4 regions of the Bacillus sp. URHA0034 genome follow, and region 4 is predicted to be linked to each of the others. Evidence: predicted binding sites of a transcription regulator. Region 4 holds the regulator's gene; each other region holds the start of a gene.
The links. Region 4 encodes Rex, which represses fermentation and respiration genes when NADH is low (regulators of the CRP and FNR family bind a similar motif). Its sites were predicted from a motif close to TTGTGAAATATTTCACAA; they were not measured.

Region 1 (7,683 bases), 3.0 Mb from region 4:
GAAATCGCAATGTTGAAGGATTTTTTCATGGACTTATCTCAAAATCAATTTTTAAATAATGCTGCTAAAAAGTATGGCTTAAAAATGGGGGCACAAACTGTTGTGGCCGGAACTAATATACCAGAAGTAATCAAAAGCATTAAAGAGCTTAATGCTCAAGGGATTTCTTGTACAGTCGACAATTTAGGGGAGTTTGTCTTTAAAGAAGAGGAAGCAGCTGCTGCGAAAGAACAAATTCTTAAAGTGATTGAGGCGATCCATGAAAATCAAGTGGATGCACATATTTCATTAAAACCAACCCAAGTCGGATTGGATATTGATTATAACTTTTGTTTAGCTAATATCAGAGAGATTGTTCACTTGGCTGGCCAATATGATATGTTCGTTAACATTGATATGGAGGACTTTAAGCATTTAGAGTTGACCTTTAATCTTTTGGACGAACTTTCACTTGAATATGATAATGTGGGTACGGTCATTCAGGCATATTTTCATAATGCTTTAGAATATCTTGAAAGATATAAAAACCACAGAATCCGGATTGTAAAAGGTGCCTATAAAGAGTCAGCAGAAATTGCTTATCAAGATAAAAAGGATATCGATGCGAACTATATTAAATTGATTGAATGGCATCTCTTGAACGGGAAATTTACTTCAATTGCCACACATGACCACAGGATTATCAATCATGTAAAGGCGTTTGTTAAAGAAAACAATATTCCTAATGACCAGTTCGAGTTCCAAATGCTGTATGGATTCAGGAAAGATCTGCAGTTAAGTTTAGCTAATGAGGGATATAATTTCTGTACGTATGTTCCATTTGGGAATGATTGGTATGGATATTTCATGAGACGATTAGCCGAAAGACCGCAAAATTTAAATCTAGTTGCGAAACAGGTTTTTAATAAGAAAACTAATACCATCATCGGCGTCGCAGCTAGCGCGTTTCTATTAGGCAGATTGTCTAAATCTAAATCTACTAATAAGAAAGGAAGATAAAAAGCATTACAAAACAAAAGCCAAGTATCTATTCCTTTATGGAGTGGATACTTGGCTTTTCTATTTGTACTGGTGTCAGGCACCATTTGTAACAACGCTGTAGGAGTAATTACTGTCGTCCCATTGGTAGATTCCTTCTTGGAGTTTGATGATGGTGTCAAAAGGGCGGTTGACATGGTTGGTATTTTCTGTTGGAGCAGTTTCCTGGTCTTGTTGGTAGTTTTGTTTATTTTCGATTAGATGTTGTTTGAAGGTGAGCATATCTGCTTTGGATGCGATGCGAATGATTTTATCTAGGGTGATTTTCTTTTCGCTGATGCCATAGCTGTTACATATACTTGTTTGAAAGCTTTTGTTATATTGAATCATCATGTGTAAATCATTGATACATGCAACTCCAAATACTTCTTTAATAACATCCTCATAACGAAGCTGCGTGCCGGTCGCAAATTTAATAATGTTTTTTTCAGGATTTTCTAAACGATAAACCGTCTCAATCGTATTCTCCATGTTAACACATCCATTCAATTAATAATTACTATATCATGAAACCAAAGCAAATAGGATTAAGCGATGGTGTTAAGTGTTTTACTAGTGAAATTAATACACTTATATATTATAACATATAATTTACCGCAAAATGTGACATGAAATTTAGCTTTGTGTAAAAATTGTCGAATGAAAGCGCTCTAAAATTATTAAAGAAATATTCACAGGTTTTCGTAAGAAAATGCTTTAAAATAAAACTATGTTAAACATTTCACAAATAAAGAGAAAAGAAAATGAGGGTGTAATTATTATGGGGTTTAGTAAACCGGATCAAATCATGGCCATAACAGTCGAGAACGGAGTTAAAAAAACCAAGTATACACCACTTCAAACCATCCTATTAGGTTTTGAAGCAGGAGCGTTTATAGCACTTGGTTACCTGCTATTTATCCGTGTAACCGCTACGCTAACCGGCAATTTAGAGGGATTAGGCAGTTTAATTGGGGCAAGCATCTTCCCGGTCGGTCTTATTCTCACATTATTGGCGGGCGGGGAATTACTGACTGGGAATATGATGGCGGTGCCTCTAGCAAGAATGGCAAAAAGGATCAGTACGGGAAAGGTACTCTATAACTGGTTCCTCGTTACCATCAGTAACTTTTTAGGCGCCCTTTTTGTTGCCTATTTCTTTGGACATTTAGTCGGCCTAACCGAAGCCACGCCATTTCTAGAAAAAACGATTAGTATCGCAGACCACAAGCTTGAAGCAACCTTTCTCCAGGCCTTTCTATCTGGAATTGGCTGTAATTGGCTGGTTGCCTCTGCGGTTTGGCTATCATATGGTGCGAATGATATGTCTGGGAAAATTTTAGGCATCTGGTTCCCAACGATGGCATTTGTCGCAATTGGATTCCAACACGTTGTGGCAAATATGTTTGTCATCCCTGCGGCGATTTTTGCAGGCCATTTTACATGGATGGACTATATTCACAATTTTATCCCAGTCTTTTTAGGAAATGCCGTGGGCGGTACGATATTTATTGCCATGGCCTATTGGCATACCTATAAAAAATATCTGCCTGTCTTAACAGAAGTAAAAGTTGTTAAACCGATTGCGAAAACTGGAACAAGATAAATGATTGTCTAAGCAGCCTTGAACCGTTTGGTCAGGCTGCTTTTTTGTCGTGCTTCTCACTTTACCATCCTTTATCTAAGTAATATTGCGTGCGTCAAGAGAATAAAATGAGTGAATGGAGGCAATCCGTGTTATCAATTTTGCACTGGATTGTGTGACATTCGATTTAGAGGAGTAGTTGGGAACATGGTGAAGCAAAGATGGGCAATTTCAGTATTATTAATTGGGAGTTTACTAGCTTTAGCAGGGTGTGATGAGAAGGCGGCCACAAACAAACCGGACCATGAAAGGGAAAAGGTAACTGAACCGCAAAAGCCGCCAAGTCAAAAGCCGCAGGAACAACCGCCAAAGGAAGAAAAAAAGAAACCCGTTGTCGTTAATGTCATTGATCCAAATACAAAGAGTGTTGTTAAAACTTTTTTACCAGAGGAATTAGGGTTTGCAAGTAATCCAGACGCATATAAACAGGCATTAGAGCAGTGGGCGAAAGAGCTTGCAAGAGGAACAGCTGCAGCAGCGGGCTATGATCAACGGATGGTCCTCGACAAAATCAATGCAAATGGTCAAATCATTAAAGGAAAGCCCTTAATCATATTAGACGAAGCGGAATTGGTAAAACGAGTGCTCGCAGCATCTGCCGAGGGCGGCGATATTGAACTGCCGATCACGATAACACAAAGCGGGTATAAGCCGGAGGACCCGGCCCATTTAAATGAAGTGGTCGTTGGTTCCTTTACAACCTATTTCAACAGTGGGGTTGTAGGCCGTTCAAAAAATATTGAGCTGTCAGCGATTGCCATTAATAATGTGATTGTGGGCACGCAGGATATTTTTTCATTTAATACAACGGTAGGGCCTAGTGACGCTGCCCATGGTTACCAGCCGGCAAAGGAAATTGTCAATAAAAAAATGGTGATGGGAATTGGCGGTGGAATCTGTCAAACATCATCGACGTTGTTTAATGCGGTTGACCAGGTTGGGGTTAGTTATGTCGAAAAACATCATCATTCCTTATCTGTTGGCTATGTCCCGCAAGGGCGAGATGCAACAGTATCCTATGGCGGCCCAGATTTTCGCTTTCAAAATACAACGGGTGTTCCCATATTAATTAAAACAATTTATGCAAAAGGGAAGCTTACGGTTGAAGTTAGAACATCAGCGGCCTACAAAGGTCTCCTAAAAAAATAATGATAAAAGGATGCCGGCGAACCATTTGCAGCATCCTTTTATGTTGTTTATTGGAAGTTTTTCAATATAATGTACCAATTTAAGTGCCCCCTTTCTGATTGGCTTAAGGTTTAACATATGTTGTCAAACATGTTATAATTTTCTGGAAAAGGAGGTTTGACGATGGTAGAAAAGGTACTGCATGCAATTCAAGATGAGTATCCAGATGATTTTGCCTGGTGTTATGGCTGTGGCCGTTTAAATGAAACTGGCCACCATCTCCGGACCGGCTGGGAAGGGGATCAGACAGTAACTGTTTATACACCAAAACCGGAACATACGGCCTTACCTGGATTTGTCTATGGAGGCTTGATTGCTTCACTTATTGATTGTCATGGAACAGGTTCCGCTGCACTTGCTTTACACCGGAAAAATGGTTTTGAACCAGGTGATGGTCAGGATGCACCGAGATTTGTAACCGCTTCCTTAAATGTGGATTTTCTTAAACCGACTCCGCATGGTGTCCAATTAAAGGCAATAGGAAGAGTGGAGGAAATCCATCCTAAAAAATTTAAGGTCGCAGCAGAAGTGTTTGCAAATGATATTCTTTGTGCCCGCGGTGAAGTAATAGCCGTTGTCATGCCTAGCAGTTTTTTAAAAGAAGGGTTATAGAGTAATAGTTTGGATCCACTCCTAATGGTCGAGTGGATCTTTTGTAAACTAATTGTAATACTGCCAATTGAAACCAAAAGCACCCTTGGATCGTCATATTAAATGAAGGTTTTACAAGGGGGGGTAACAGGTGATCTGGTTGAAAAAAATAATCATAACGACCATCATCAGTTTGACAATTGTTTTTGGATGCATCGTCGGGGTCTTAGGACCTGCTTTATTCCAAGAAGGAAACCCCGTACCGCTGCTGGTGTCAATCGTGAAATTAAAGATTACGGATACTGACTATGTTCAGTTTTTCAATACAGAAAAAAAGAGCAGATATTTGTCTAGCAATACAGGGCCTAATCCCTTTAAAAAGGTCAAAGAAGTGATGAAGGCAAATGGGTGGGTTTTCGAGGAGCAACTAGGGCCTGGATTAATTTTTCTAAAGGACGAAAAGGAAGCAATCGTTTTGACGAGACAGTACTCTAAACATTTTGTTATTTGGGATGTTTCAAAAAGCGTCGATAGATGATATAAACTACATAATTGTAAATCCCCCTAATCGATGTGACTAGGGGGATTTCATTTATTTATTTCTTCTATTGCGTAATAATAAAGTTAACGATCATCGATTTGCTTTTTTAGTAAAGTGGATTAATATTAGTACAAGAGGGCCAATAGGAGGATTAGCATGTTAAAAGAAAAGATCAAACAGTACATAGCGGAAAAGGATCGTCAGTCAACTGCTGAAGGAGTCGTCCTTTTTAGAGAAGAAATCGAGTATGCAGAACAAAATCAGCTGGCTGGTGAAGGAGAATGGATTGAAAAGGATGCCAATACCCGTTTCGCCGATGCCTATATTGAACGTTGTGATAAAGAATCGGAGAATATGTTAAAAAATGAAACCTCTGCGTTTTTGTCAGAACCTCTTCATTATCTCAAGAAGCATAAAAATGAATTTATTTATCTCGAATCGAAATGGTTCGATTTTGTGAATGTTGAAGCGATTTCACTTGAAATGGATGATGTCTTCGGAACCTATGACGTCATGCTGGGCTTGAAGCTACAAAAGAAATATGACAAGCAGATTAGAGAATACTTAAATGCTCATTTAAAAGGTGAGGAAGCAAAATTTGATTTAATGTTTACGCTTGATGATGGGCTGTGGAATTTAAACTTTGTCTTGAATTATGTAGAAGGCTTTCATGAGGAAATGACGATTGGAGAAGCCTTCCAGTTAATCTATCATTTCCTATTTAAATTGGTGGAAGCAGTTGAAAAAGAGCAATAAGTGTGGAAATCCTAATCAGCTTTAAGCTGGTTAGGATTTTTTCAGTTAGACTAATTGCCTTACAAATCAACTTAATCCTTGCTCTGTTATGGAAATCGGTGAACCAGAGGAAGTGTGCTCGTTTACCCAGCCAAGTGACGTTTCTGACACAGCGCTCCAATTTGGTATTTCGTCCTTATGCTGTTCCACCCAGCTCATACAGTATTGAGGATCGATATTATATTCCATACATTGAGAAAGGAATGACTGAATGGAATTCTGATTACAATTTTGCCAAGAACCACACGTGTAACTAAACACATTTTCCATTTTTCCTTGAATAGAAACCTCATCTATAAAATTACTGAATTGACTTTCCACCTAAGTTCACTCCTAATCACGAATAATTATTTTTACATCCTTCAGTATGTCCAATCTTAAAATAATCAAGCCAAAATTACCGAGATAAAAGGAATATTTTTCATTCATTGGTGCAAATTATAAGAAGCCAATTTTAGGTAATCAACTCATAATCTGGGGTACGATTGTTTTAAAAAACAGCTAGAAAAAAATTTATCTAATCGGAGTTTTTCGATGAAAAAATTCAAAAAACTACTTAATGATGAACAGAAGTCATTGCCTGCAGAAAAAACGGATCAACAGATCGAGTCGAATTTATCGAGTAACATTGACAGATTGAAGGAGCTTTTTAAGGACTGTTCTGATATTGTCTTTCGGCAGATTATTGCCGGAGAGGTGGAAGGCTATTTTTTGTTTGTTGATGGGCTCATTGATACGAACAGCATCCAGCTTCATGGGATCAACCAAATTCTTAAGGAAGTAGAGAAAGAGCGAGTTACAGCTGATTTTTTAATAGAAAGAATTATTTCAGTCAGTTCTGTTAAAGAAATAACTAAACTTGATGATGCTGTATCAAATGTTCTAAAAGGGAATACTGTTCTTTTAGTTGATAGAGTGAGTACAGGTATTGTCATCGATGCAAAAGGTGGACAACGAAGAAGTGTCTCCGAACCGGAAACCGAGTCTGTCGTGCGCGGCCCGCGTGAAGGCTTTACGGAGAGTCTTAGAGTTAATACGGCCCTTGTAAGACAGAAAATCCGTTCTAACCGGCTAAAGGCGATTGCAAAAGACGTTGGCGAGGAAACAGGAACCGGCATCGCCATTATGTACATCGATGGTTTAGTAGACCCCGATCTTTTAAAAGAAGTTCAAGCAAGGCTGGACCGGATTAAAATCGATGGTGTTTTGGAAAGTGGTTATATAGAAGAATTAATTGAGGATAATCCTTGGAGTGTATTTCCACAAATCCAAAATACCGAACGTCCGGATACGGTAGCAGCCAATCTCTTAGAAGGAAGAGTCGCCATAATAATCGATGGCACACCGCTTGCCCTCGTCATGCCGGCTACCTTTTGGCAGTTCTTGCAGGCAAGTGAAGATTATTACCATCGTTATCACATTTCAATCTTTCTTCGGCTTCTTCGTATCATCTTTGTTTTTATTGCTCTTACTTTACCAAGTCTTTATGTGGCCGTGACTACCTATCATCAAGAGATGATTCCGACAAACCTGCTCTTTAGTATTGCATCAGCGAGGGAAGCGATTCCATTTCCAGCCTTTGTTGAGGCCATGATCATGGAAATTTCTTTTGAAGCACTGCGGGAGGCTGGAGTAAGGCTTCCTAAAATTGTTGGTCAAGCGGTAAGTATCTTGGGGGCACTTGTCATCGGCCAGGCTGCTGTCGAGGCAGGAATTGTTTCAGCACCGATGGTTATTGTCGTTTCCCTTACCGGGATTGCCTCATTTACCATTCCAAGATTTAATATGGCCATTTCCATTCGGCTGCTTCGTTTTCCTTTTATCGTTCTGGCAGGGATGTTTGGATTATTTGGGATTGTTTTAGGGATATTGGTAATCCTAACGCATTTAAGTAAATTAAGATCGT
Region 2 (7,683 bases), 150 kb from region 4:
TCTGTTTCCGTTAGTGTAACGTCCGTGGATGGTCCCGAGGCACTCATTGTCAAAAAAGCTGATGCAACAGAACCATTTGTTTATATTTATCAATAAGACCTGGCTTTTGCTGGGTCTTTTTTACTCTCTAACCAGCAAGGTCTATCATAGTCTAAATTCATTATCTTTCCTAATCATTCTTAATCATGTTAGAATGATGAGGTATGTAACCGTTTTAATACATAGGAGGGGTTAGAAATGATACAACCATATAAGCATGAACCGTTTACTGATTTTTCAGTGGAAGATAACCGACAAGCCTATCTACAAGCATTACAAACAGTAGAGGGTTATTTGGGGCAGGACTATCCTCTGGTCATTGGCGGAGAGAAAATCACAACGGAAGAGAAAATCATTTCCTATAATCCAGCAAATAAAGAAGAAGTAATCGGACAAGTTTCAAAGGCTAATCAAGAACTTGCGGAAAAAGCTATGCAAGCAGCGGTAGAAGCATTTAAAACTTGGAAAAAAACAAAACCTGAAGTTCGTGCTGATGTCCTGTTTAAGGCAGCATCCATTATTCGCCGCCGTAAACACGAATTTTCGGCTTTAATGACTAAAGAAGCAGGAAAGCCATGGAGAGAAGCTGATGCAGATACAGCTGAAGGGATTGACTTCCTTGAATATTACGGACGCCAAATGCTGTCTTTAAAAGATGGAGTTCCCGTCCAAAGCCGCGCGAATGAATTCAATCGTTATGACTATATTCCGCTTGGTGTTGGTATTATTATTTCACCATGGAACTTCCCATTTGCCATTATGGCGGGAACAACTGTAGCAGCCATAGTCACCGGTAATACGGTTTTATTAAAGCCGGCTTCTACCACACCGATTATCGCAGCTAAATTTGTTGAGGTAATGGAAGAAGCAGGTCTGCCAAAAGGAGTTTTAAACTTTGTTCCAGGCAGCGGAGCTGAAGTGGGAGACTATTTGGTTGATCATAAAGATACACGTTTCATTAGCTTTACCGGCTCCCGTGATGTGGGTCTTCGTATCTTCGAACGTTCATCTAAATTAAGCCCGGGTCAAATTTGGATGAAACGTTTGATTGCTGAGATGGGTGGAAAAGACACGATTGTCGTTGATAAAGAGGCTGACCTTGAGCTTGCAGCCCAATCTATTGTTGCTGGGGCATTCGGTTTCTCTGGTCAAAAATGTTCAGCATGTTCACGTGCAGTAGTCGTAGAGGATGTATATGAACAAGTAGTAAATCGTGTTGTCGAGCTAACCAACCAATTAACTGCAGGAAATCCTGTTGAGCAAGGGAATTTCATGGGACCTGTAATTGACAACAATGCATATAAAAAAATCCTTGAATATATTGAAATTGGCAAACAAGAAGGTAAGTTGCTGGCTGGAGGCGAAGGTGATGACTCAAAAGGTTATTTCATTCAGCCAACCGTTTTTGCGGACCTTTCTCCAACATCCCGTATCATGCAGGAAGAAATCTTTGGCCCTGTTGTTGGATTTACAAAAGCCAAAGATTTCACGGAAGCAATTGATATTGCCAATAACACAGAATACGGCTTAACTGGAGCCGTTATTACCAATAACCGTGCCCACCTAGAACAGGCTCGTGAAGATTTCCATGTTGGTAACCTATACTTTAACCGTTCATGTACAGGAGCAATTGTTGGCTACCAGCCATTTGGCGGCTTCAATATGTCTGGAACTGACTCGAAAGCGGGCGGTCCTGACTACTTACTTCTTCATATGCAGGCGAAAACAACTTCAGAAATGTATTAATTAATAAATGATACCCCTTCTCACACCCGAGGAGGGGTTTTTCATTGAAAATGTAATAATAAAAAGGAAAAAGACAAAAATATAATGGATTAGGCTTGTTTCCCCCAACTTTAATTTCTAATGCATAAATACATCCTTTACAAGAAATTTATGTAAATAAATATCCGCTGTGATAATATTAAGAAAGCAAGATTAAAAAGAAACATTTTTAAATTGAAATTCGTCATAATAAAGAACTGATTATTAAAATATGATTGACTTAAAGACCTAGTTTGTAAATCGTCTTCCCTGGAGGTTTTGTACCTTTGATCCCATTATATTTGTTCCATGTCACAGCAGTAGAACATAGTGAAAGTATGCTTTGGACCTTTTTAACCTGTAATGTTTTTGTGGTCAGTGCCGGTATTGTCTTTATCTATAAGTTGTTTACGCAAAAAAAGGTCCGGATGGCCGGGATTGTGTTTGGTGTGGCATTAGCTATTAATTATATCCTTATCGCTATTTTAGGGGATCCGTTTGACCTCTTAGGATAATGACAGCAATATTTTAACGGTGAATCAAGGGTGCTGGACGTTATGGAACATGGGCAGGAAAACTGAGAGGAGATGACTGGAATGAAATATTACCGTTTATGGGTGATCGCTTTTTTATTAAAATTTATAGGATCTGCTTGGGATGCATCCTATCACTTTAAATATTTATTTGAAGAGTACTCTATTCCCCATATTGTGAATACAATGGGGTTTGCCTTAGGGGGGTTCCTGTTATTTAAAGAGTGGAGACACTCAACCTACATGGACGGATTTTCAAGGAATCTCATTACGATTGGATACGGTCTGTTTCTGATTGGCATTCCGCTTGATTTTACGTATCATATTGCCTATGGAATTGATTTAACGACCTGGAGTCCAACCCATTTTATTTACTATATAGCAACAGATATCATGATTTTTGGGGTATGGCGCGGTTTTTATTTCTTTACGTGGCATACAGTACCGACATGGAAGTCGCTGCATACGTGGTTTGCGATGTTCCTGTTGGAATGCTTATTGTTTCCGAATATGCAGCAGGAAAATGGGGCTATCTCTTATTACCAGTACATGCATGGAAAATCAATCGCTTCAAAGGAAATCCTTCAGTTAATATCGGACCCGGCCTCACAGATTTTCGGCGGTATACCGGAATATGTGTATCCCATTTATTCCTTGTTAATGGTAGGGTTATTGACCGTTATAACGGCACGAATTTGCCGTGATTTTACGATTCCGTTTATGGGTGCCGTACTTTATGTTTGCTTAAGATTTATCGGGAAAGCGATCTTTGCAGCAGTCAATTATCCAACCTCCTATGTGCCAATGACCATTATCCTGATACCGCTGGCCTTCTTATTGCTGAGAAGAACCAATTGGCTCGCTGGACTTATTGGCAGCCTTGCTTATTTTCTCAGCCTATACGCCATTCATAAATCCGAAATACTCATCACCCCGCCGCTGGTCTTATGGGAACTTGCCCCTGTAGCGCTAATTGGTATCCTTGTTCCCGTTATCAATACCATCATCAAACCCCAGCTCCTACTTAAAAAAAGTAAACAACCCGCATAACGTAAAAAGGGTGCCTGTCACCCTTTTTTATTTTGTCCATTTAGTAATAGTGGTTACGTAGTGTCTAATGATCAGGCTTTGACATTTACTAGAAATGTTCACAATTAGCTTGTGAGATGTGATGAACGTCACAATTTTTTAGGACTGGACCCTTTACAATCTAACTATAGAGAAAACCTACTAATAAAAAATTAACCAACTATTAACGATAAAGGAGCCAACCAGATATGAAGAAGTTAGTTATGATCGGTAACGGAATGGCTGGAGTAAGAACCATTGAGGAGATCCTTAAACTTAACACTGAGCAATTTGAAATTACCATCTTTGGTGAAGAGCCGCATCCAAATTACAACCGTATTAAACTATCAAATATTCTCCAAGGTGACACCAACTTTGACGATATTATTATCAACCCGCTTGAATGGTATAAGGAAAATAAGATTCAATTGTACAGCGGCGAGGCCATAGCAGCAATCGATGTAGAAGGTAAACGTGTTATCAGTGATCAAAATCGAGTAGTGGACTATGATGAACTGATTATCGCAACCGGATCCAACTCTTTTATTCTCCCAATTCCCGGTGCTGATAAACAAGGGGTAACGGGTTTTCGTGATATAAAAGATTGTGAAATGATGATCAAATCAGCTGGGCAATACCAAAAAGCTGTCGTCATTGGCGGTGGTCTGCTCGGACTAGAAGCCGCAAGAGGACTGTTAAACCTAGGTATGAAAGTCGATGTTGTACACTTGATGCCCCATCTAATGGAACGCCAGTTGGACCCAATTGCCTCTTCATTACTAAAAACAGAGCTAGAATCACAAGGCATGAATTTCTTAATGGAGAAACAAACAGTTGAAATCTTGGGGGATGAACGTGTTACAGGACTTCGCTTTAAAGACGGTTCTGAAGTCGAAGCAGATCTCGTGGTAATGGCCATCGGCATTAAATCTAATACGCAAGTTGCAAAAGACAGTGGCATTTATGTGAATCGCGGCATCATGGTAAATGACTATATGGAAACAAGTGTCCCTCATGTTTACGCAGTCGGTGAATGTGCCGAACATAGAGAAATTGTTTACGGTTTGGTTGCACCATTATATGAGCAAGGCAAAATCCTTGCCAGCCGCATTTGCGGGATTGAAACAAACGCATACGAGGTTTCTGTTACAGGTACTCAGTTAAAGGTGGCTGGTGTCGATTTATTCTCTGCCGGTGAAATTTTTGAAGATGGTACGACCAAATCTATCATGATTTACAATGAGTACGAAGGTCTCTATAAACGAGTGTTAACTAGAAACAATGTAATCGTAGGGATTGTCCTATATGGTGACACAAAAGACAGCACAAGATTATACCGAATGCTGACTAAAAAGGAAGATATCACTGGAGTTTCTATTTTCCATACAGAATGTACTGGAGAAGGCGATACTGACGATATTGCATCCATGCCAAATGACGAATTAGTCTGCGGCTGTAACGGTGTCACAAAAGGAGCCATTGTGGAGGCAATTCAAACACAAGGCCTAACAACATTAGACCAAGTCAGCCATTGCACTAAAGCTGGGCGGTCTTGCGGACGCTGTAAACCAATGGTCAGCCAAATTCTTGCTCATACACTAGGTGATCAGTTTGATGCAGCCGCAGCTCAGAAAACAAGCATTTGTGGATGTACGACATTAAGCCGTGAGGAATTGGTAGCGGAAATTAAGGAAAAAGGCTTAACAAGTGTCAAAGAGGTCATGAATGTACTTGATTGGAATAACTTAGAAGGCTGTACAAAATGCCGTCCGGCAATCAATTACTATCTTGGCATGATTCATATGGATGCCTATAAGGATGACCGTGATTCCCGTCTCGTGAATGAGAAGATGCACGCCAATATTCAGAAAGATGGAACGTATTCTGTGGTTCCTAGAATGTACGGTGGGGTCACCACAGCAGCGGATTTGAAAAAAATTGCTGAAGTTGCTGAAAAGTATAGCGTTCCTTTAGTAAAATTAACTGGTGGACAACGAATTGGTTTGTTCGGAGTAAAAAAAGAAGACCTTCCGGCCATGTGGGAAGAGCTTGATATGCCTTCCGGTTATGCTTATGGAAAAACATTAAGAACCGTTAAGACTTGCGTTGGTGCGCAGTTCTGCCGCTATGGAACCCAAGATTCAATGGCTCTGGGCATCGAGTTGGAAAAGAAATTTGAACGTCTTGATACACCACATAAAGTGAAAATGGGCGTGTCTGCCTGTCCAAGAAACTGTTCTGAGGCTGGCATCAAGGATATTGGCTTTGTCGGAATTGATGGGGGCTGGGAAATCTATGTGGCTGGTAACGGTGGTGTTGACCTTCGCGCCGGTGATCTGCTATGTACGGTGAAAACCAAAGCGGAAGTAATGGAAATGACAGGGGCTTACCTTCAATATTATCGGGAAACAGCTAATTATTTGGAGCGGACCTCTAAATGGGTAGAGCGGATGGGACTGGATCATGTCAAGGAAGTACTGGCAGACGATGTAACACGTAAAGCTTTAAACGAAAGAATGGATCAAACCTTGAATAAATATATTGAGCCTTGGAATGAAGCGATTCAAAATGCAGAAATCAAAGACAAATATTATACAAGACATAACATTTCAGTCGGGAGTGAATCCAAATGATCGAAACAATCACCCGTATACCAGTAGCACATTATAAAAATGTTAAAGCAAGAGCTGGATATTCAATCAAAGTTGACACGACAGAAGTGGCTCTATTTAAAACAACAGCTGGAGAGGTTTATGCATTAGAAAACCACAGCCCGCATCCAAAGGGTGGCGTCCTCTCTGAGGGCCTGATTAGCGGCGATTATGTGTATTGTCCGGTCTATGATTGGAAAATCTCATTAGTAGATGGAAAAGTTCAGGCGCCTGACGAAGGTCAGGTCAGAACCTTTAAGGTTGAAATCAAAGAAGATATCATCTTTATTGTTTTATAGAGGGAAGGAAGGCTGCAGGATGAAATCAGGAAAAGTATTTTTAGTAGGAGCAGGTCCAGGTGATCCAGGCTTAATTACGGTAAAAGGATTGGATGCAATAAAGCAAGCTGAAGTCATTCTATATGACCGGCTTGCCAATCCCAAGCTATTAGAATCTGCCGGCAGTGATTGTGAGCTTATCTATTGCGGCAAATTGCCTGACCGTCATACATTAAGGCAGGAGAACATTAATGACCTCCTAGTCGAAAAGGCTTTAGCAGGAAAAATAGTAGTCCGTTTAAAAGGCGGCGATCCTGGCGTATTTGGCAGAGTGGGCGAGGAAGCAGCAGCCCTTGCTGAATACCAGATTCCATTTGAAATTGTTCCTGGCATTTCATCAGGGATTGCAGCCCCCCTTTATGCGGGAATTCCTGTTACTCATCGGGAGCACGCCGAATCGTTCGCTGTCGTAACAGCTCATGATAAATCACAGGATGGCAAGCCGCTCCTTGATTGGGAAGGTCTTGCCCGCGGTGTGGATACGATTGCTTTTTACATGGGGGTGGGGAATTTACCGTTTATTTGTAAAAATCTGATTCAACAATGGGAAGGCATCGTCTACACCCATAATCTTGATTCACTGGGGTACCTTTGGCCGGCAAAAGACACTGCAGGGAACATTAGCTGATATTTCCGAAAAGGTATTGGAAGCCAAGTTCAGTAACCCATCTATCATTTTAGTAGGGGAAGTCATTTCCCTGCGTGAAAAAATCAGCTGGTTTGAGAAAAAGCCGTTATACGGCAGACAAATCCTGCTTGCCCGCACAAGTGCCAGCCCAAGTCAATTAGCAAAAGACTTACTGGACCAAGGGGCAGATGTCATTGAGTTTCCCAAATGGAAAGTAACGAAACAACCGCTTGATCTTACAAATGTGACCCGTTTTGAAAAAATATTATTTACATCTCCTGAAAGTGCGGCAGAATTTTTTACAGCAGTCATTGAACAGGAAATCGATATTCGCAGCATACGTGCAGAACTCTTTGGGCTGTCCAGCAAAACACTAAAGGCATTACGTGAACGCGGAATGATCGGGAAGCTGGCTCCGGAAATCTATGCCTCAGAAAATACAATGATTGTCGGCGATAGTCACCTGTTACAAATGGGCTTTGAAAAATCAGAGGTAATGGTAACAAGCCGGAAGGAATTAGATCAGCAATTCCTTCCAATTTTTCAGCGGATGCTTAAGGAAGCACAGGTCAATACAGTGATACTCCCAAGCAGTGCCTCTGTTAAACCGTTTATGGCTGCACTAGCAGATTGTGATATAAATGCAGTAGAGTTGTTGAAGG
Region 3 (7,683 bases), 990 kb from region 4:
GAATATAATTTTGCTCAAGGTTCAATCGTTGCTGTTGGGGTAACCATATTAATTCTTGTTGCTGCTGCAGTAATTCCAAATGAACCTGTTGAAAAGCATTAATAAAAAAGGTCTTCCACGCCAACTGGAGGACCTTTTTTCTGTTTTGACTACTTTTCTTGTACATTTATTGATAAGATACCATCTTCAATGGTTATTCCTACGGTTGACTGCTCGTGTACCCTGCCGGCAATGATTTCACGAGCGAGCTTCGTTTCTATATTCTTTTGAATATATCGTTTTAAAGGTCTTGCCCCGTAAATTGGATCGAACCCATTTACAGCAATAAATTCCTTTGCATCTTCACTGATGGTAATATTAATTTGCTGCTGTTTTAATCGATTTTGTAAATCGTTCAGCATTTTACCGACAATATTCTTTATCTCTCCTAAAGATAAAGGTTTAAAGAGGATCGTCTCATCAATTCGATTTAAGAATTCCGGACGGAAATGAGACCTTAACTGACTCATAACCTTCGCTCTCGTTTCATCCGAAATTTCAATCTCATTCTCACTTCTATCGAGCAGGTAGTGAGATCCAATATTGGAAGTCATAATAATGACGGTGTTTTTAAAATCTACCACCCGACCTTGCGAATCCGTGATTCTTCCATCATCAAGAGCCTGAAGGAGAATATTAAATACTTCCGGATGGGCCTTTTCAATTTCATCCATTAGAATAACCGAGTATGGCCTTCTTCTAATTGCTTCAGTCAACTGACCTCCTTCTTCATAACCTACATAACCAGGAGGAGCCCCAATTAAACGAGAAACTGCGTGTTTTTCCATGTATTCAGACATATCTACCCTTATCATATGCTCTTCACTGTCAAATAAGGACTCAGCGAGCGCCTTAGCAAGTTCTGTTTTCCCTACGCCAGTCGGACCTAAAAATAAAAATGATCCAATTGGGCGGTTCGGATCTTTAATCCCAGCCCTCGCTCTTAGGACTGCATCCGATACCAAGGTAACTGCCTCATTTTGGCCTATCACCCGTTGATGAAGAATGGATTCTAGTTTAAGTAATTTTTCTCTTTCTCCTTCGACAAGCTTAGACAGTGGTATTCCTGTCCATCTTGAGACAATATTTGAAATTTCCTCCCCTGTTACTTCTTCGCGGAGCAGCCGCTCATCCTTCTCTGCACTCTTTTCCAGTTCTTCAAGTTCTTTTTCCACTGAAGGAATTTGTCCATGCCTTAATTCGGCCGCTCGATTTAAATCATAACGATCTTCTGATTGCTGGAGCTCACGGCGGAGTTTTTCAAGCTGCTCCCTTTTCTCCTGTAATTTTTGAATACTTTGTTTCTCCTGCATCCATTTTGCCTTCATCGTATCTGCTTGTTCTTTCAAATCAGCCAGTTCTTTTAATAAGGATTCAAGTCTTAATTTACTTCCTTCATCACTTTCTTTCCGAAGTGCTGCCTCTTCAATTTCCAGCTGCATGACCCTGCGAGTCACTTCATCTAGTTCGGTAGGCATGGAGTCAATTTCCGTTCGAATCATCGCACAGGCTTCATCAACAAGGTCAATGGCCTTATCAGGTAAGAAGCGGTCTGTAATATAGCGGTCTGACAATGTGGCCGCTGCCACTAAGGCATGATCGTGAATCTTTACCCCATGATGGACCTCAAACCGTTCCTTTAATCCCCTTAAAATCGAGATTGTATCTTCAACATTTGGTTCTTGGACTAATACTTGTTGAAAACGTCTTTCAAGAGCTGGATCTTTCTCAATATATTTCCGATGTTCATCAAGTGTTGTTGCCCCGATGCAATGAAGTTCCCCTCTTGCAAGCATCGGCTTTAACATATTTCCAGCATCCATCGCCCCTTCAGTTTTACCTGCACCAACAATAGTGTGAATTTCGTCTATAAATAACAAAATCCGGCCTTCGCTTTTCTTAATTTCATTTAAGACCGCTTTAAGCCGTTCCTCAAATTCACCGCGGAACTTTGCTCCGGCAATTAATGAGCTCATATCTAATGAAAAAATGGTTTTATCCTTAAGTCCTTCTGGAACATCCTTTCTGACAATTCTCTGGGCAAGTCCCTCAACAATTGCCGTTTTCCCAACTCCTGGTTCACCAATTAGAACAGGATTATTCTTAGTTTTACGTGATAAAATTCGAATTACATTGCGAATTTCAGTGTCCCTGCCAATGACCGGATCAATTTTACCAGCGGCAGCTTCGGCGACAAGATCTCGGCCATACTTTTTAAGAGCGTCATACCCTGCTTCTGGATTTTGTGATGTCACTCTTTGGTTCCCCCTTATTTCCTTTATTGCTTTTAAAATCATTTCCGGTGTTAGAGCGAATGTTTGAATGATTTTTTTCATATGTGAATCATTTGCATAAACGGCAGCTAACAGTATGTGTTCAACAGAAATGTATTCATCCGAAAATTCAGATGCAAACTCCTCGGCACTTACCAGTAACTTTTGCAGTTTTGCGGTAATATAAAGCTTACCCTGTTCGACACCGCTCCCGGTTACCTGTGGTTTTTTTTCCAATTCTCCCAATAAAGATTTCTTTACCTTCTCCGCCGGTAATCCAGCCTTTTCTAATATGGATGCAATCAGACTGTCTTGCTGCTCCAGTAGTGATATGAATAAATGCAGTTCATCAATTTCTTGATGATTTTCTTTAATTGCTAAGCCTTGAGCATCCATAATGCCTGTTTGTAAACGTTCCGTCATTCGGTTTAAGTCCACCGTTTCTCACTCCTTTTTGACCTTTTTTGACCTATTTATTTCTATTATAAGAAATTCATTACGATAAGTAAAATAACATAAGAAGAAAAGCCATCTTAAAAAGATGACTTTTACTAAACGAATTAAGGTTTGCGAACATACGTCCATACACGTTCATCATTTGATGTTTCAGGAAACGGGTCGCCTGCTTTGAGTTTAATTTTCTTTGGATTGGTTACATTGCTCCCTGAATCACCAACTTCAATGTAATAGCCATTATTCGGTGCTTTTTTACCTGATCTAAACTGATGATTTTGTCCCATTCTAATCCCCCCTTTTCAATACAACCTTATTATCTCCGTTAGATTGCATCAGCATTAAAGGGAAATTCTTTCAAATTCAACATATGTCGACAATATTTCCTGGGTAATATGCGGTATTGACCTAAGTTTTTGACGATTGTATGAACTTATTCTACAGATATTGATAATTATTCTTTGTTAACAATATAATTATAGTATTATCTAGGGAATCTTATTAACCATGACTTGCATTTTTTGAAATTCATTTTGTACCTTTAAAGGTGGTTATAGTATGCAGTCAGTAAAAGAAATGCCTGTACCATTATCACATCTATTTGAGACCGTTCATCATATAAAAAAGATTGAAAAAGGAACGTTTCTTTTTCAGGAAGGCTCTCAAGCGGATGAAATGTATATAGTTCGAAGTGGGATCCTTCAAGTTAGCAAAATTATTCCTGACGGACGTGAGCTAACCATCAGAATGTGCTCCAAAGGAGATTTTGTTGGCGAGTTAAATTTATTTTCCTCTTCTTCTCGCTATTTATTAAGTGCTCGCGTTGTAGAGAGCGGTGAAGTGGCTGTCATTATGAAGGATGTTTTAGAAGAGAAGCTATCCCAAAATTTGTCCCTTTCATTTGAATTCATCCAATGGATGAGCTTGCAATTTCGAAAGACGCAAACTAAATTTCGTGATTTAGTCCTCCATGGAAAAAAGGGGGCGTTGTATTCGACTATAATTCGCATCAGTAATAGTTATGGAATGAAAACAGATCAAGGGATACTGGTGGAATTACCATTTACTAATCAAGAGTTAGCCAATTTCTGTGGTACCTCACGTGAAGTAGTCAATCGTCTCTTAAGTGATTTAAGAAAATCCGCTATTATTTCAATTGATAAAGGCACAATTACTATCCATGATATTGAATATTTAAAAAGAGAAATCGATTGTGAGGATTGCCCTGTTGAGATATGTAAAGTTGATTAATTAACCATAGAAAAAAATCGGTCTGCTGACCGATTTTTTTAAATTTAGAGTGACAATTTGAATCGCAAGAATGATAAAAATAATGGCTGCATTAACAATCTCATATACACCAATTTGCAGCGGCGTTAATTTTTTACCATAAAAGAAGTAAGCTCGAAGTAAGCTTGGAATAAAAGCAATCGCCACGACCCAAAAACCACTAAGGAACCATACAGCCACGACAAGAAGATGATAAACCCATGAAATCCATTTGAATAAGCTGCTTTTCTTCTCTCTTATCATGGTTTTTACATAAAAGGTACAGCCCATAAAAAATAATATTGATATTAAAAAAGGAAAAATCAACGTCTCAAAGTTTAACGCCTCTTTCCCTAAATAACTGCTTGCCAGTCCTGCAATGGAAAATGCAAAGATTGCACTCATATCATTCATAAATGCACGATCTTTTTTTGAGATGTAAAGTATGCATTAATTGCAAAAAACGGCAGCATCAACAGACCAAAGAGGACAATAGAAGGACTTTTGAGCAGCGGAAATAGTAACAGCAATAAGGAAGGTATAAGATAAATAATCGTCCAATTGGTATAAAATTTGATTTTTTTCTTTTTAAATAAAAGGAGCATAGGGTATGTCGCTAAATATAAGAAAATCCAGCCGATAAAAAATGGTACGTCCTGCCAAACAAAGCCACCTTCGGTAACACCCAGCCAAAAGGGAATGATCAGCATTGCCCATGCACCATGTTGTTTTGGTAAAAATAGTTTCATCTTTTCTCACTCCTTTTCCTGATAGCCTTACTATAAAAGAACTGAACAGAAAATAAAGTGAAGAGCATCACAAAAAATATGAAAAAAAGAAGGCAATTTACCTTCTTAACACGTTCTGTATTATGAATGGAAATGCATCGGAACCAATCAAGTTATGGTAACATTGATTATCTTTAGAGTAGCTATCCACTGTTTGGAACCTGCATTTCCAGTCCATAATCTAACTACCTATATTAACAAACCATATAACCCCTGCCATTATTATAATCCGAACCAGGCTGTATTGCTGTGATAAAAGTAACATATTTGACAATTTTATTAACGTTTTTCATCATTTTTATGAACATTTCTCTGAATGTATTCAGCAGTCCATTGAATCACAGCGTCATCTTTAATGGAGAAAGACGGATAAAAAGATGCATTGTTTAAATCTTCTAACCAATAACCGACAGCACAAATATTGGTTGTTTCTTCTAATAAAGGCAAGTCCTCTTTATTTCTTAATAAAAGGAGCTTAGGGTAATTTTTATATTTATAGCCTTCAATTAGTATGACGTCAGGTTCAAAAAATTTTATTAACTCTATTTGCTCTTCTAGGATTAAGTTAAGATTGTCCGCTTGTAATATCAGTCTTCCACTGCCTTCGACAAGCGAGGCTAGTGCTCCTGAATCAACATGTCTTGAAGAGTCCTTTTGTTCCAATACAGCAGGCTTACTGCCGTGACCGTGGTGTTTGATGGTGACTGTTTTCGTTCCTCGGTCTGTCAAGTTTTTAATCAATTTGCTTAAAATGGTTGTCTTCCCACTATTCTGATAGCCAACCACCTGAAAAATAAATGGTTTTACCAAGGCCAGGCACTTCCGACTTGATCATCAAGGAGCAATATCTCGACTTCAGTTCCTGCCATAAACCCTCTAGTACCGCCTGGAAGGATCATCAATGAGTTTGCACCTGCCAGGCTCATAATAATATTCGACTTGTCCAAGCCGCTCGGTGTTGATTTCAATCTGCCCTCATCTATAAAGGTGGCACTTCTGACAAATCGCGTGAACGGGTTAGCTTTAGGAAAATCAACTTCTAGCAAAGCCTTTTCTTTTCTTAAATGGGGTAGATTAGAAAAAAGACTTGTGCGAATAATTGGCCGAACAAACAATTCAAACCCAACATAACAAGCAGACGGGTTACCAGATAATCCAAAGAGGATTTTTCCATTAAAAACTGAAACCGTAGTTACACTGCCAGGGCGCATGGCAACCTTATTAAATAATACGTCTGCTCCGAGTTTTTTATAAATTGCAGGAAGGTAATCAAAATCACCCACGGATACTCCCCCGGTGGTAATAAGAAGATCAACTTCGTTTAAAGCATCTTTAACCGCTTCAAAACATGTATCAAATTCATCTGGAAGCTTTCCATAATAATGAACGGTTCCGCCGGCCCTCTCAATCTGAGCTGCAATCATATAGGAATTACTGTTGCGGATTTTCCCAGGTACTAATTCCTCTTCTACCTCTAACAATTCTGTACCCGTAGCAAATAGACCAATAAGCGGTTTTTTTGCCACGGGAACTTCTTTATATCCAAAGGTCGCTAACATTGCTTGTATACCCGGGTTTATCAAGGTTCCTTTTTCTACGAGAACTTGGCCTTGTTTGGCATCTTCTCCTATAAAAGAAACATTAGTACCCTTGTTAATTTTACGTTTAATGGACATATATGGAATACCATTTTTTTCATAGTCCCTTGCTACTTCAAACATAACTACCGCATCAGTTCCATTTGGCATCATCGCACCTGTCATAATTCGAACAGCTTGTTTTTCCCCGACTAATTTAGCGGAGACCATTCCAGCACCAAGGTGGTCGATTACTTTAAATTCAACCGGATTTGATGGGGATGCTTCAAGAGTATCAATAGAACGAACGGCAAAGCCATCATATGGAGCTCTATCAAAGTGAGGAACATTGCTCGTAGCGATTAGATCTTCTGATAAGTAACGTCCGTAGCTTTCACTTATTGAAACGTGTTCCGTCACGCCGCTTATTTGATGTTTCATAATTTGTGTTACTGCTTCTCCAATCGAAATTGGGTTTCTTCTTTCTAGCAAATAAATCATCTCCTTCCTAAACAGATAATTTTGATTAGATATGTAATGGATTATAACAGCTAATTTTCATTATAAGTCTATAGAAGACTTACAAACGTATCAAATGTCACAAATTAGACGAAAAAGAAAAAAAATAGCCAATGTGTGATACAGGTCACCTATAGTATTCAATATTTCTATTATGCTTAAGTCATAAATAAGTTACCTTATCTTTAGGAGGAATTAATCATGACTTTCACCATAACAGCCGATTCATTAGTAAGAGATATTGTTAACGAACTTCCAAAAGCAAGTGATACATTTAAGAAAAACCGAATTGATTTTTGCTGTGGGGGAAATATCCCATTATCACAAGCTGCAGAACAAAACGAGCTAAACCTTGACAATATCATAGAAGAATTAAAAGTTGTCTTTGAAAAGTATGAAAACAAAGAGAAAAATGTTGATGTGTGGACAGATTCCAACTCCCACACCATTATTAATCATGTGATTACAAATTACCATCGTGTTTCTGAGGAAGAATTAGCGATGCTGAGCCCATATGTTACTAAGGTTTCACGTGTACATGGTGAACATCATCCGGAACTTGTTAAAATGAATGAGCTTTTTTATGAGTTCAAAAAGGAATTGCTTGACCATATGGTCAAAGAAGAAGAAATAGTCTTCCCACTTATTAAGCAGCTTGCGGATGGTACGGCCGCTAATCCTGCAGAAGCGATTAAGATGATAGTTGAGCTTGAGAAAGAACATGACCATGCCGGAGAACTATTACGACAAATCCGCGCAGTGACA
Region 4 (7,683 bases):
AATTCGATTTCTTTTGCAATTGTTACACCGTCATTAGTGATTAGTGGGGAACCGAATTTTTTCTCAAGAACCACGTTGCGTCCTTTAGGTCCAAGCGTAACTTTTACTGCATTTGCTAGAGCATCAACACCACGTAGCATTGCGCGGCGTGCATCTTCACTAAACATAATTTCTTTAGCCATTGTAAAAAAACCTCCTCGTATTTTTACTCTGAATCTATTCTTTTAAAAGTTCACTAACTGACAAGTGTCAGGCTTAAATGCTTCTATTTACTCGCTTACTGCAGCAAGGATATCGTTTTCACGTAAAATTAAGTATTCAACACCCTGGTATTTCACTTCTGTACCAGCGTATTTTGAGAAGATAATACGATCACCTACAGCCACATCAAGTGCTACACGCTCACCGCTTTCAAGGACACGGCCAGTACCAACGGCAACAACTTTTCCTTCCTGAGGCTTTTCTTTCGCTGAATCCGGTAATACGATGCCGCTTGCAGTTTTTTCTTCTGACTCAACAAGCTCAATAATAATACGATCACCTAATGGTCTTAACAATTCAAACAACCTCCTCAAATATATGTAGTTTTCTTTATTAGCACTCTCCTCTGATGAGTGCTAACACAATTATTATAATAATGAATCTTAAAATCTTTTGCAAGTATGATGCATAAATTTTTACAAAGAAATTTTCTTTTCTACAACCTTATAAAGTATGTGAAAAAGCAGGCAATCTATACCTCCTTTTAAAAAGAAATTAAACAAACTTCTATATTAGGGGTTTCACTGCTCAGAAGCCTTTAATTTTGCGTAAACAGTACATCTAAATTGAAACCATTACAGTTTTAAGAGTAAAATAAATATTAGTGCTTATATTGATCCAGGATCCTATAACTATAAATAAAGGAGATTGTCATTTGAAAAAGGAATATTGGTGGGTCATTATTGTTTACATTGCTATGCAGTTTTCAAGTCTAGTGGGGCTCCCCATCTTAATCTTTGGCTTTAAACATTTCGATATCAGTCAAAGACTTGCTGTTCCTGTTTATCTGATTGCCAGTTTTTCGATCGCCTTAATCATTATCCTTCTTATTTTACGGAAGGAAATGAATACACGTAGTTTGGATGAGAAAGGGACTTCGTTTGGATATTCGGCAATGTGGGCAGTAGTAGGGGTATTTTTAGCTTTATTTGCCCAGTATGTTGCAGCTATAATCGAAAGCCTTTTAGGAATTAAAATGGGTTCGGAGAATACACAGGATATCCTCAAAATCATCGAAACCCTGCCGCTGGCAATCCTAGTAACAAGCATCATTGGTCCAATTCTAGAAGAAATCGTTTTTCGCAAAATTATTTTTGGTGCACTATATAAACGATATAATTTTTTCATCTCAGCATTAATTAGTTCCGTTATCTTCGCATTAGCCCACATGGAGCCTGTCCATATTTTACTTTACTCGGCGATGGGCTTTACGTTTGCATTTCTCTATGTCAGAACAAACCGTATTATTGTTCCGATCTTTGCTCATGTATCGATGAACACAATGGTTGTTTTGGTTCAATCTGTTTATAAAGATGATATTGAACGACTAAGACGAGAGGCGGAAGCGATTCAAAACTTTATCGGAGGCTTTCTATGAGACGTTCACCCTTGTTTTCCGGTTTTATCTACCTCTTTCTCGGTACCTTGTTTACCTACTTTGCCATCGACCATGTCCAAACAAGCGGCTGGGGATTCTTCGGTTACCTGCTCGTATTACTAGCCACCTTTGACTTTGGCTCCGGCGTCAAAATGATCCTATTTCATGTAAAGTATAAAAATAAAGTGAAAAGATAAGAAAAGGTGACAGGCACCATTGGTGCCTGTCACCTTTTCTATTATTTCGATGCTGCTTGTGTGTTTATTCTAAGACGGTCTTTGCCGAGGATGAAGATAAAGAGGAAGGCTATTCCTGCAGGGACTAGTGCCCATGTAAAGGTGTGGACGATGGAGCTTGAAAGGGCATCTGTGATTTTGTCTAAGATTTGCGGCGGGATGTGACTTCTGGCTTCTCCTGATAACAATGACCGCGAATCGCCAAACGGTTGCCCCTTCATCTGCCCCATTCCAGAAAAGGCCTCTTTCAGCCCCTCGTTGAGATTACTTCTTTGGATGGTTCCAAAAATGGTGATCCCAATCGTCATTCCAAGTGAACGTATAAAATTACTCGTAGAAGTAGCCGAACCTCTCTGCTCCATACCAAATGGGTGAATTGCCGCCATGCTTAACACCGAGAAGGAAAACCCAACTCCTAAGCCGATGACAATCATATAAACCGTTAATAATGCCCTGCTGGTTTCTGGGGAGATGCTGCTTAACAGCAAAAATCCGATAATCAAAATGATGCCAGATAAAAACATGATGTTCCGGTAACTCATCTTAGTCGTCAAAAATCCACCTGTTTGGGCCGTCACCACTGATCCAAGCATCATCGGTAATAAAATCAGGCCTGAATTCGTCGCTGTTCCGCCGTAGACCCCTTGCACAAAGATGGGAATATAAACAGTAGCTGCCATAAACGCCGCTCCATAAAATAAGCTGACAAGAGTACTTCCGGCAAACAGTCGGTTCTTAAACATCGTAAACGAAATGATTGGATCCTTTGCCTTTGTTTCAATATATAAAAAGAGTAAAAAAAGAACGGCGAAGCCCGCAAATAAGCTCCAAATAATACTAGAATCCCAATCATATTTCTGCCCGCCAAGCTCTAGGGCAAACATTAAACAAACAACGGACCCAATTAAAGTAATAGCCCCCCACCAATCGATTCTCTGTTTCTGGTGAATCGGCGATTCTTTGTAGGCAATCGAAACAAAAAACAAGGATAAGATTCCGAGTGGTAAATTGATATAGAAAATCCAATGCCAACTGATATGGTCCGTAATATAGGCCCCTAATAACGGACCGAAGATGCTGGATAATCCAAAAACAGCCCCAAACAATCCGCCCATTTTCCCACGTCTTTCAGGGGGAAATAAATCAAACATGATCGTAAAGGCAATCGGAACTAAGGCTCCGCCGCCTATGCCCTGAATGGCCCGGTAGATGCTTAGCTGTGTAATGGTTTCCGCAGTTCCGCATAAAGCAGAACCAATCATAAATAAGATCAACCCAAAGATGAAGAATTGTTTACGCCCATACATATCAGATAATTTCCCGAAGATTGGCATCCCGGCCATCTCTGCCACCATATAGGCTGAAACTACCCAGACAAAGCTTTCCAGCCCGCCAAGATCGCCAACAATGGTTCCCATTGCTGTCACAACAATCGTATTATCCATCGATGCCATCAGGATTCCCAGTAACAATCCTGCAACGACCAACCCTAATTTGCTTTCCTTTTTGGCCATTCTTTTACCCCTTTACACTTTTGTCTTAGATTTTATGGCTGACGATGAATCGCTTTTCAATTCCGTAGTATATTCAACAAGGCCTATTTGACAGCCGGGGCCAATTTTAACCGTATTACCGCGGACAACTTCAGCAGTTGTATTTTCTAAGTAAATATCATCACCCTCAATTACTTTGGCCGAAAGAGTTCCTTCCTCTCTTCCGAACGGGAGGATCGAGTTTTTCTTTCTTTTGACGATGATTTTGCCACCGCCTATTTCTTCCGCTGTGCTTTGGCCGAATCGCAGTGAAATCTTGACCTTGTCTGCTGTTAGTAATCCTTTGACGTCAAAACTGCCGCTGGAATCGAACGTTTCAAATTCCACGTCTCCTTTAACAGAGATACTTCCTTTGATGGTCGCCTCCTCTCCGCTTAACTTTTCACCAATTTCCAGCACACCAAATACCTTCATCTTCTTCAAACCGGCATTCCGGCCGACCAACATCGTTCCCATGACAAGCGAATCGTTTGCCGCCATATCCCCTTTAACCTCGGCCTCGCCCATAATTTTTACCGAACCGGTTTTCACATTATCTCTCGCCTCACTTGTGCCATACACATGAAAGGTGGAACATTCCACGTCATTTACAATGGTCCCTTCACCGCGGATGCTGATTTTATCATATATGCCGCCTGGGTAGCTTCCCGAACCATTAATTATTAAATTTTGTCCTTTGCCCATTCTTTTCCCCTCCTCCTACACCTTCTGAATATCGCCTACAACTGAATTTTTATCTTGAGAAAATTCATCCGTATATTCAACCACACCGATTTGACAATTCGGACCTATTTTCACTTGATGACCTCGGACCACCTTCGCCACGGTATTTTCCAGCACAATTTTGTCGCCCTCAATCAAATCCGTTTCCAATTGGTTTTTGAAAAAAGGTTTTAATATGGTGCCGATAATGGACCCCTTATGTTGTTTAACGGTAATGGTCTGCCCTCCTATTTCCTTTGCCCTGCAATCCCCATAAACCTCCACATCAATTTGCTCTGCATTTAGAAGCCCGCCAATTGTAAAGCGATATTTTCCTTTAAAACTCTCAGCTTCACAATCTTCACCCACTGTTAAAATACCATGAATGGTGATCTGTTCCGCTTTTACTTTACCTTCAACATTGACTTTTCCGGAGACCTTTACGTTTTTCACCGAAAGATTTTGGGCAACCTTGGCTGTCCCATCCACTTTCATCATCTCGCCCTCAATATTTCCATGGAACCGGGCATTTCCGTTAATTATTACATTTGTGGCTGCTACATTCCCCTTCAACGTTCCGGAGCCGTTACATTCTAATTCCTCACATTCGAGGTCACTATTTACTGTCCCGCTTCCATTCAGCGTAACCAAAGAAAAATGTCCCCCATTGGATGAACCAAGTCCATTAATGACCAGGTCCCCTCTTCGATTCGTTTCCATAGTCATTCTCCCTTATAATAATTTAGCTTTTATTTCTTCCATACATGTCATCATTGATAATACAGTGACCACTTTTGTTCCGGGTTCAAAATGAAAGGCCTCTGCATTAATCAGCAGCAGGCAAGAGGAAACGCCAAGCTTTCTTGTTATCACTAATTCACACTTCCTCTGTTTGATCAGCTGCGTATTGTCCTTTAAGACTTGAAGCAGCATTTTACCTTCATCTAAATTTATTTCCCCAGACTGTAAAAGTTTCTCTAATACATAAACTTCGAGCATTCTTGAAAAGGTAAACTGATGACTGCCTTTATCCATTTCCAAATAAATATCCATAACAGATGGTGAAACAATGTTACGTTTTATGAGGTCATCCTTTTCCAGCTTTAAATCACTAATATTAGGTGAAAACATATCTGCTAATTCATCCAAAGACAAATTATCCTTCATGGTCTGGATTTTATTAATCCGCTCTAAAATCTTTTCTTTTGGAAAGAACGTTTCCTGTCCTGTGAACGTGGATTTTCGGATAAACCACTCTTCCGGGATCAGATCCTTCCGCTTCCATCGATACAGCTGGCCGTAAGAAATACCGGCAAGATCCAGCAGCTCCTTTTTAGAAATTAACTCGTCGCTCATTTTAGATAACCCCTTTCTAAAATAGAATGTAACATAACACTGTTACGTTTGTAAAGAGACAAAAAAAGTGTTTCACTAATTTTTGTTAGTAAAACACCCTTTTATCATTATTCTTCTATTTCTTCTGTTGGATAATGTTTTAAGAAATAAACTAAAGACTGTAATTCCACTGCCAAGTCGATGTGATGAACTCTAATCGATGCAGGGACATTTAATCGTGCGGGCGTGAAGTTCAAAATCCCTTTTACTTCGGCTTTTGCCAGCCTGTCGGTAATCACTTGGGCAACAGGGGCTGGAACCGTAAGAATGACAACGGATATCTTTTGCTCTAAGAGCACCTTTTCGAGATCATCCATGTGATAAACAGGAACCTCCCGAACTTTTGCACCCATCTTTTCCGGATCGACATCAAAGGCAACCTCTATTTTGGTATTATTGTTTTTTAAAAAATTATAGTTCAAAAAGGCTGTTCCTAGATTACCAACCCCAATTAACGCAACCTTTGTTAGTTCATCTTGATCAAGTGTCTTACGGAAAAAGGTTAACAAATAATTGACATTGTAGCCGTACCCTTTCTTCCCCAAGGCCCCAAAGTATGAAAAATCTCGGCGAATCGTTGCACTGTCTACCTTTACCGCTTCACTTAGTTCCGCAGACGAAACTCTTTGTTTCCCGGAAGTATGCAGATTTTTTAAAAACCGATAATAGAGGGGCAGCCGTTTTGCTGTCGCCTGTGGTATCTTCATCGTTTCATTGCTCATAATCTCCCACACCCCATTCCAAAAATGTAAATATTACTTAACTTGTTCCGTTCTTTTAAAGTCTCCGTTTTTTCCGCCTGTTTTCTCAACTAAGTATGTCGGTCCAATGATCATACCTTTATCTACTGCTTTGCACATATCATAAACGGTTAAAGCGCAAATTGATGCCGCTGTGAGCGCTTCCATTTCAACACCTGTATTTCCTTTTGTTTTAACGGCTGCAGCAATATGCAATTGATGGCTCTCATTTTGGCCTTTTTCCCATGAAAAGGATATATTGACCCCTGTTAGTGGAATCGGGTGACACATTGGAATAATGTCCCATGTTTTTTTCGCAGCCATTACCGCTGCTACTTGTGCGACCGCTAAAACATCGCCTTTTTTCATTTCATGGTTTGATATCTTTTGAAAGATTTCATCACTTACAGTAATACTCGAATGAGCAAGAGCCGTTCGTGCGGTTTCGGGTTTGTCACTAACGTCCACCATTTTAGCTCTGCCTTCGTCATTGAAATGCGTAAATTCTGCCATAAAAAAATCCCCCTACGAAAAAATAATACACTATTTTTACCACAATGTGTGTGAAACTTTGAACGAATATGTATTTTTTCTTGAAAAAAGTGCCATAAATCCTCACTTTATTGCCGACCTTACGCTAATACGGTACACTATTTATATAGTAAAGACTGATTTGCTGCTTATATAAGTGAAAGGTTTCACTTTAAAGATGAAATGGGAATACAGCTTTTGTCTTATATTACCATGCGACATAATCCTTACGTTTTGTTTTTTTAATAGAGGTGAATATAAATGATTTTACTGCAAGTAAACCAACTGCAAAAATATTATGGGGCTGACCTTATTTTATCGAATATAAAGCTTGAATTACAAACCCGCGACCGCGTTGCCCTTGTCGGTCGGAATGGCGCTGGGAAATCCACGTTATTAAAGATTATTGCCGGACACCTGTCCCATGATGGCGGCGAGATTATTAAACCCAAGGATGTAACCATCGGTTATTTAGCGCAAAATACCGGCCTTGAATCAAATTTATCGATTTGGGATGAGATGTTAACCGTCTTTGAACCGCTTCGATTGATGGAAAAAAAGCTTCGTCAACTCGAAGAACAAATGGCCGACCCTGATATTTTTGAAGATAGTGCAAAATATGAGCGTATTTTAAAAGAATATGATCAGCTCCAGGTTAAATTTAAAGAGCAGGGCGGCTATCAATATGAAGCCGATATTCGCTCCGTCCTTTACGGGTTAAACTTTCACAACAGTTCACTGATGATTACAAGCTTAAGCGGAGGGCAAAAGACCCGGCTCGCTTTAGGAAAGCTGTTATTAACAAAACCTGATATTTTAATATTGGACGAGCCTACTAACCATCTTGACATCGATACCCTTTCCTGGCTGGAGCAATATTTACAGGG

Region 1: the regulator Rex is predicted to act here: its motif matches at 1,748-1,765, upstream of ACZ9EE_RS29295 (formate/nitrite transporter family protein).
Region 2: the regulator Rex is predicted to act here: its motif matches at 3,503-3,520, upstream of nirB (nitrite reductase large subunit NirB).
Region 3: the regulator Rex is predicted to act here: its motif matches at 4,839-4,856, upstream of ACZ9EE_RS09870 (YwiC-like family protein).

Annotation. Positions count from the first base shown of each region.
Region 1 is NZ_JBWCDK010000002.1:5,633,126-5,640,808, forward strand. Features, by position in the region: gene ACZ9EE_RS29285 (proline dehydrogenase family protein) at 10-999, shown strand; gene ACZ9EE_RS29290 (hypothetical protein) at 1,075-1,509, opposite strand; gene ACZ9EE_RS29295 (formate/nitrite transporter family protein) at 1,799-2,623, shown strand; gene ACZ9EE_RS29300 (VanW family protein) at 2,810-3,811, shown strand; gene ACZ9EE_RS29305 (PaaI family thioesterase) at 3,974-4,462, shown strand; gene ACZ9EE_RS29310 (hypothetical protein) at 4,593-4,979, shown strand; gene ACZ9EE_RS29315 (branched-chain amino acid aminotransferase) at 5,139-5,738, shown strand; gene ACZ9EE_RS29320 (hypothetical protein) at 5,805-6,098, opposite strand; gene ACZ9EE_RS29325 (spore germination protein) at 6,312-7,683, shown strand, end outside.
Region 2 is NZ_JBWCDK010000002.1:2,488,744-2,496,426, reverse strand. Features, by position in the region: gene ACZ9EE_RS13990 (CamS family sex pheromone protein) at 1-96, shown strand, start outside; gene pruA (L-glutamate gamma-semialdehyde dehydrogenase) at 238-1,785, shown strand; gene ACZ9EE_RS13980 (hypothetical protein) at 2,091-2,318, shown strand; gene ACZ9EE_RS13975 (hypothetical protein) at 2,400-3,386, shown strand; gene nirB (nitrite reductase large subunit NirB) at 3,614-6,037, shown strand; gene nirD (nitrite reductase small subunit NirD) at 6,034-6,354, shown strand; gene cobA (uroporphyrinogen-III C-methyltransferase) at 6,374-7,021, shown strand; gene ACZ9EE_RS13955 (hypothetical protein) at 6,966-7,683, shown strand, end outside.
Region 3 is NZ_JBWCDK010000002.1:1,647,438-1,655,120, forward strand. Features, by position in the region: gene ACZ9EE_RS09845 (YjzD family protein) at 1-102, shown strand, start outside; gene clpB (ATP-dependent chaperone ClpB) at 150-2,750, opposite strand; gene ACZ9EE_RS09855 (YjzC family protein) at 2,873-3,052, opposite strand; gene ACZ9EE_RS09860 (Crp/Fnr family transcriptional regulator) at 3,324-4,016, shown strand; gene ACZ9EE_RS09865 (hypothetical protein) at 4,017-4,448, opposite strand; gene ACZ9EE_RS09870 (YwiC-like family protein) at 4,445-4,783, opposite strand; gene mobB (molybdopterin-guanine dinucleotide biosynthesis protein B) at 5,102-5,632, opposite strand; gene ACZ9EE_RS09880 (molybdopterin molybdotransferase MoeA) at 5,626-6,891, opposite strand; gene ric (iron-sulfur cluster repair di-iron protein) at 7,120-7,683, shown strand, end outside.
Region 4 is NZ_JBWCDK010000002.1:2,634,060-2,641,742, forward strand. Features, by position in the region: gene groL (chaperonin GroEL) at 1-182, opposite strand, end outside; gene groES (co-chaperone GroES) at 270-557, opposite strand; gene ACZ9EE_RS14590 (lysostaphin resistance A-like protein) at 917-1,639, shown strand; gene ACZ9EE_RS14595 (YdiK family protein) at 1,636-1,836, shown strand; gene ACZ9EE_RS14600 (MDR family MFS transporter) at 1,878-3,389, opposite strand; gene ACZ9EE_RS14605 (cytoplasmic protein) at 3,402-4,112, opposite strand; gene ACZ9EE_RS14610 (polymer-forming cytoskeletal protein) at 4,128-4,850, opposite strand; gene ACZ9EE_RS14615 (YhbD family protein) at 4,863-5,486, opposite strand; gene ACZ9EE_RS14620 (redox-sensing transcriptional repressor Rex) at 5,594-6,247, opposite strand; gene moaC (cyclic pyranopterin monophosphate synthase MoaC) at 6,281-6,778, opposite strand; gene ACZ9EE_RS14630 (ABC-F family ATP-binding cassette domain-containing protein) at 7,058-7,683, shown strand, end outside.